Regions from separate parts of the [Clostridium] saccharolyticum WM1 genome, predicted to be linked through region 3. Evidence: riboswitches for the same ligand, from Rfam matches in the RefSeq annotation. Region 3 holds a riboswitch; each other region holds the start of a gene.

Region 1 (2,263 bases), 2.2 Mb from region 3:
GAACATGCTCGCATATGGTTGAGAAACTTAAGTCAGGGAAATTTACCTGGAACGGCAGAAACTTTGATTGAATCAGCGAAAGCTGAAAACAATTTGGCTAGTATTGAGTATCAAAATGCTATTCAGGTAGCTCGGCAAGAAGGTTACAATGAAATTGTCTCATTAATGGCTGGAATTGCAAACATAAATTTTAATCATGAATTAGTATTTCAACAGATGTATAATAACATTATATTAAATCAGGTTTACTGTAAACCAAACGAAATTTTGTGGACCTGTATACAATGTGGAAACATTATGTCAGGTCTTTGTGCTCCTGAGATTTGTCCTGTCTGCGGATTTCCTCAAGGTTATTATCGCCCTCTTAACGATTGTATCTATTAATTTTAAACTATTTATTAGATAGTTAACGAATGGTTAATTTTAATACAACCAAGTACAGCTATATGAACATGGAAGCAATTTTTGTCTTATAGATGCTATATTTTAAAAGTTAGGTTCACAGTACTTAAAAGCAGTTCACTCCACCAGGAGAGTGGTCTGCTTTTTTTAAGCCTGTTTCAGGTTTAGTGATGTGACGTGAAAGAGAAATGCTTACTCAAAGAAAATTGCAGAAAAAAACAATTAAAATATATTGTTAATATAACAGATATATCAAGGCAGTTTTGTTTCCTCTATAATATTCCCCAGTATTGTAAATTATGTGTATTTTGCACATTAAATGATATTACTAATTGTTGTTATCTATTGTACTTGTTATAATTTGCGCAGTTACAGAAATTAACAAAAGTATCCTTTTGCTATAAATGCATTTATTTAAGAATGAAACAAATGCATGTAATTTTAAACAAGTTTTACAGAGTTCAATGCGTATTATTATTACCTGATCCATTTAGAACAGAAGTAGCCATTATAAATAAATAGTTACTATTAAAAATAAGTCAAAGGAAAACCTGTTAAAAAAGGGACGCAAAGCCGAAGGTCTAAGGCGTTTCTTGTACTATGTTTGCCCAGTTGTCAGAATAATTTATTAGGCGTTTGTCCTCATTTGAAGGCAGGTTTTTGTGTTTTGTAACGTCTTTCAAACAAGGAAGATACCAGTTTTTGCATATTACTTAGATAAGAGGTTATCTGTATGCTTCATTCCAACATCTGTTTTTTGAGGTGGAGATAAAGACAGCCGAGTACGTACACGTGCTGATTTTTTTGCTTATGGGCTTTAGCCTGTTGAACATGGGTGAGTTTCTCTTTAAGAGAAATGAATCCATGTGAAATAATAAACCACCCGCTATGCGGGTGCGAGTCAGTAAGTTATACAAAAAATCACCTTTCCGATTATAATAGAGGTGTCCAAGCCACTATTAGAGAAAGGAAAGGTGATTTCAATGGCGAAGAAAGCCAATGAACTGGCACACACGAAATGGATGTGCAAATATCATATCGTCTTCACACCTAAGTATAGACGAAAAGTAATTTATAATCAATACAAGGAAGATTTGAGAGAAGTCTTGAAGCAACTATGTAATTATAAGGGGGTCCAAATCTTAGAAGGCCATATTATGCCGGATCATGTACGTGAAACGGAAGCAGATGTGTTATTCAAACAGATGAGACTTGGAAAGCGTCAGATTCAGTTATTTTGGATGCTTCGATCTATAATGGGGAAACCAGGGACGATAGCAAAAATCCATCGGTTCGGACATCTTGTATAAAACAGGAGGTAACATACAGGTTGGTTCCTGAAAATACATCCGTCAATTTTTGTCTCTCCCAAAGGAGAGCAGATTCTTGATTTTGGGCAGAATATGGTGGGTTTTTGTAAATTCATCTGCCGTGAAGAAAGAGGCGGGCAAATACATCTTCAATATGGGGAAGTACTGCAGCAGGAATGCTTTTATAATGGCAATTACAGGTCGGCAAAGGCGGAATATAACTATACATCAGATGGGTGTATAAAAGAAGTGGAGCCATTCTTTACATTCTATGGTTTTCGTTATGTAAAGGTTTCTGGTATAAGCAAGATTGACCCAAAGGATTTTACCGGAGTGGTTTTGTATTCTGACCTTCAACAAACCTTGCAGGTAAGTACGGATCATGTAAAATTAAACCGGTTGATGCAAAATTCCTTATGGGGACAGAGGGGAAATTTTATTGATATACCAACGGACTGTCCCCAACGGGATGAGCGACTTGGCTGGACGGCAGATGCCCAGGTTTTTGTGAATACTGCCTGCTATCATATGGACTGTTACAGCTTTTATAA
Region 2 (2,263 bases), 370 kb from region 3:
GACTGCTGGTGATACGAGAAATCCTGAAAGCTCCTGATTTATTGGTTCTGGAGGATATGTTTACAGATGCTTCAGCGTATGATCAAAAAATCATAAAGAGAATGCTCATTGAGGTTAACGCATACATAGCCGTGCTTCTAACCGCGTCCTCCGCAGAGCGTATGCGCGGACTTACTGATCAGGTTATAAATCTGAATACCGGTCAAATGAAGCTGGAAGAGGATGGGCAGCATAATGAATTTCGACAGTAAAATTCCCATCTATCTTCAATTACATAATCACTTTCAAAAATTGATTTTATCCGGTGAATTGGCACCGGGTATGCCAATTCCTTCGTTTAGAAAAATAGCGTCCGAAGCACAGGTCAACACAAATACCGTACAGCGCGCCATGATTTCTTTGGTTCATGAAGGTTTGGTGGGGAAGGAAACAGGAAAAGGTTACTCGGTGATTAAGGATCAGGAAAAAATCATGTACCGGCGTCAGGAACTGGTTCAGTATACAACCAAGCAGTTCCTGCATGCAATGAAAGCACTTGGATATGACAGGCAGCAGATCATTGAAGTGGTATTTCAATATTCCAATGACAACTCTGATTATGGTTTTGAAAATAGAATTCCGACAAAGGGCAAACTTGCCGAAAGGTAAGGACGCAAAGCCGAGGGTCTAAAGTGCGAGAGCATTATGACAGTCTGGCTGCCGTAAAGGATTGCGTATGAAACCTGCCCTTTTGCGGCAGGTTTTTTTCATAATAAATGAAAGGCGCTACCCGCCAACAAAAAAAACGTGAGTTTGGCGGGTCTATCTTAATGCCTGAATAAGCATATCGTAACCCTCCAAGCTCACCAGTTTGGAGGGTTTTCTATGTGTATTCAATATGCCTTGAACTTAAGGCGACCACTGCTCAGCAGCGGTCGGGCGTGATGAAGCGGACATCTATCTCCTACATACAGCTATAATCGGTAACTTGTCAAAAAAAGGCTATGCTGCGCATGGGCGCAGAGCGGTCACAAACACGAACTAACAGAACGTGTTAAATACGAACATATCTACAAGAGTGTATCAACGGACGACTATGTCCGCTGGTGCGCTCTTTTTGCGTTTTTAGGAGATATTCCTCGTTGTAGATCACCGCCTTCTTGTCCTTCGTTTTCAACAAAATTTTGAAAATTAGGAGGACAAACATATGTCAGTGAATAAAAAATATACCATTATTGTAAAAAGGCAGCGTGTGGAGGTCAGCGAAGCCGTCTACCGTGCCTATCATAAAGAGCGTGAAGCGGAGCGCTATCAGAACAAGCTGATTCGCCAGAATGAGCTGTCGCTGGAGCGGTTCCATGAGGATGGTGTTAACATTGATTACCTCATAGTCCGTGTTCAGCCGGACATAGTGGACAAGCTCATACATCAGGAGCAGCTGGAGTCACTGTGGGCTGCTCTTGACATCTTGCCGGAGGATGAACGCTCTCTCATTGACGAAATATTCTTCAATGAGAAAAGCGAGTCACAGATTGCTCAAAGCATTGGACTCAACCAATCTACGGTTAGTCGCAGGCTTTCAAAAATTTTATCTAAGCTGAAGAAACTAATAGAAATTTAGTTTTTTAGCGCATAGGTGTAAAGCTGATTTATCTTCTGAGGACAGGTCAGAAAAAGTCACTTCGCGTATCTTGCTGACTCTTCGTATCCCTATGGGCGTTGGCTGCTTCGTTCTTCAACGCCCGTTTGCAGTAACCGTTAAAGGCGCGCATGATAATAAAAAATAGGCACGGTGATACCTCCCTGATATCGCCGTGTCCTAAAAAAGGGTAACACTAATAGTAAATGGTAAATAACCAGTCCCGGCCAACAAGTTCGCCGCCCGATTGGGGCGGCGGTATATTTACCGTGTTTTTAGTTTTCTACAACGATCTGGCAATTCCTCTGACCACGGCATTAGTTTTACCAGTTCATCATCCGGAACATTATTTCTTGGATAATGCATTAACTGCTCAAGCAGATAAGAGAAGTACTCATACGGCTTAAGACCATTCGCTTTTGCTGTTTCAGCAATGCTATATAAGGCAGCGCTAGCCTCTGCACCGTTCTTCGAATCGATGATGTGCCAGCTGTGTTTACCAACACAGAATGAACGGATACTTCTTTCTGCATCATTGTTATCAAGAGGTATTTTCGGATCTTCAAGAAATACTCTTAAAAACTGTTCCTGATGAATGGAATAATCAAGAGCACCTGCCAGTTTTGAACTTTTATCCAGTCCCGT
Region 3 (2,263 bases):
CTTGCTCTTATGGCAGGCTTGATGGAAAAGGTGCTTTCCGGTTCCGATACTGCCTGCGAAAGCATTTTGTCCATCGCTTTTTGATAGCCGCCTTCATTCAGCGGCGCCGCTTTGGAAAAGAGCCGCTTTACCTTTAAGGTGGTAAGCTCCACCATGCGGTAGCTGTATGTTTTTCCGGTGTAGTATTCCAAAAGCACGCAATTTTCGGCTGTCAGTACAATGCGTTCCTCTTGCCGAATTAAGCCTGCTTCATAAATCTTATTTTGAATATCTGCCATATAGACAGGTTGATTCATATCGTTTTGCCTCCTTTGCTTGCCTAAAGGAGCGACACAAGAATGCGGCGGAATCAGGAAAGATGTTGAAAGTTTGATGACTCAAAAAGCCTGTTCCGCCGCATGGTTTCTATCGCTCCGATAGAGCACGATAGATTTTTATATCAAAGCAAAGGTGTGACAGGCGATCCGGCTGGTGTTGCCGGACTCCATAAAAGCCGCCCCTCATTCTATCTCAAACGAGGGTGATGCGTTTTCCCGGCCGTCTGCCGGGCTACTCAATGCGGTGAGGCGTTCAAAGTAGAAGTACCATGATGACCGGCAGGGATCGTCGCAATCCGTCCCACCACAGGGCGTAACTGCCGCAGACATAATCGCTCGGAGGGCATTTGCCCTCGTCTTGGCGTGTCCCGGCGTGTCGCTCTCCCTGCCGGTGATGTACCCATCACACCCATATTCTGTTTTCAATGTTCAGGCGAAAGGAAATTGGAAAATCCTTTCACCCAATGTCAAAAAAACAGGGGGGTGTAGGGGTACGAAATTAAATTTTTTTGAAAAACTTTTGCAGCTTTGTCGCAGCCGCCTCTATGCTTTCGTGGACAGAGGTAAAATGTACCCCTTCACGGCTAGCGATCTGCCGGTAGGATAAGCCCTCCACAAAATGCAGAATAAACCGGCGTCGCTGGATTTCCGTCAATTCTCCGCTGTCCAGCAGCCGCCTTGCAGCTTCCTTGGCTTTTGTGGTATCGCTTTTATGTATCAAGTCCAAATCAAGGGGCGGTGCGGCGAGCTGCTCTGTTTCCTCCAGTCCATTGATGGTCACATCCAAACGGCTTGTCCGGTTTTCGTGTATGACTTGCTCATGATAGATTTCATCCGACAAGGCTTTCAGCTCTAAAAAGTCCTGTGCCGTCTTGCCGGGGTTCTCTGCAAGGTAGTCCTCCAGTGTGATTTCTACAATGCGGTCTGCGAAACGGTAAACAATGCCCTCGCTGAATTTATTTAGGGCATAATCACTGTCTTTATAATTCTTCATGTTCCTTTCCTCCAATCTGTTTTGCGAAATGCGAAAACAGATTGGAGGGTGGGGAACGGCAGCGTGGCTCGGCCGAAAGGTTACTGCAAAATCTCCGATTTGGTATAATTTGTAATATATGCGGGAATTTTGTCGAAAAAAATAAGTCAGCACTTCGCCCTTGGCAAAATACTGACTTTTTTAGATTTACATGATTAAATGATAAGTTTGAATAGGAATTTATATAAGATGTTCTTTCTTTATTTACACCTCGAAAAGGGATAAAAGCGGAATATTTTCATGTGGATACCTCTCTCGCCATAGCCATAGCGAAAGTCGGTATCACGAAGTCTAAAGCATCCGTTAAAAGCCGCAAATGCCTGCCCTCCGGTATAAAGAGGGCAGGCTTTGCTTAACTGTCAGCAGCCAGACTATCATAGCGTCCTAAGACACCTTAGACCCTCGGCTTTGCGTCCCCGGCTTTTGCCGGGTTTGCCCTTGGCTTATTGATTTGTTGTTTTTATTTACTTCTTCGGCACTCGGAGTACATCACCGGGGAAGATAATAGAGAATCGGCTTTTATTGTTCAGTCTCTCCAGCTCGGCCATCGTACAGTTAAACTTACGGGCAATCGTCCAGAAACTGTCGCCTCGCTGTACCGTGTAGGTGGAATAAGCCCGGTCTTTCGGCACATCCGCCGTCACACCGTACTGGTCGAAAGTATAGGTCGTGCCGCCGATGTCCTTTTTCCCAATAATGGGCTTGCCATTTTCATAATACATCCATTGGCCGCTGTCGTTCATCGACCAGCCTTGGGCCGTGTCGTTAAAAATTGCCAACTCCACGAAACGCTTCAACACCGCCGATACCTCGGCGCGAGTGGCCGTTCCCTGCGGGTCGTAGAGATTATTGCTCTTACCTTGGATGATGCCTGCCATCTGGATGCGCTTTACGGAAGGAGCCGCCCATGCAC

The links. A riboswitch is a leader RNA that binds a small molecule or an ion and turns the genes downstream of it on or off. The one in region 3 is predicted to bind cyclic di-GMP.
Region 1: another riboswitch for cyclic di-GMP. It lies ahead of tnpA (IS200/IS605 family transposase); the one in region 3 lies ahead of CLOSA_RS17590 (sigma factor-like helix-turn-helix DNA-binding protein).
Region 2: another riboswitch for cyclic di-GMP. It lies ahead of CLOSA_RS15830 (sigma-70 family RNA polymerase sigma factor); the one in region 3 lies ahead of CLOSA_RS17590 (sigma factor-like helix-turn-helix DNA-binding protein).

What each region holds. Positions count from the first base shown of each region.
Region 1 covers NC_014376.1:1,526,970-1,529,232, forward strand. Annotated here, with positions in the region: gene CLOSA_RS07275 (rubrerythrin family protein) at 1-384, shown strand, start outside; cyclic di-GMP riboswitch class I at 937-1,022, shown strand; partial or broken gene tnpA (IS200/IS605 family transposase) at 1,386-1,574, shown strand; gene CLOSA_RS23670 (hypothetical protein) at 1,598-1,792, shown strand; gene CLOSA_RS07285 (family 78 glycoside hydrolase catalytic domain) at 1,758-2,263, shown strand, end outside.
Region 2 covers NC_014376.1:3,402,230-3,404,492, forward strand. Annotated here, with positions in the region: gene CLOSA_RS15820 (P-loop NTPase family protein) at 1-251, shown strand, start outside; gene CLOSA_RS22710 (GntR family transcriptional regulator) at 235-648, shown strand; cyclic di-GMP riboswitch class I at 618-704, shown strand; gene CLOSA_RS15830 (sigma-70 family RNA polymerase sigma factor) at 1,187-1,600, shown strand; gene tnpC (IS66 family transposase) at 1,883-2,263, opposite strand, start outside.
Region 3 covers NC_014376.1:3,769,282-3,771,544, forward strand. Annotated here, with positions in the region: gene CLOSA_RS17585 (ATP-dependent DNA helicase) at 1-296, opposite strand, end outside; gene CLOSA_RS17590 (sigma factor-like helix-turn-helix DNA-binding protein) at 817-1,311, opposite strand; cyclic di-GMP riboswitch class I at 1,709-1,797, opposite strand; gene CLOSA_RS17595 (S-layer homology domain-containing protein) at 1,815-2,263, opposite strand, start outside.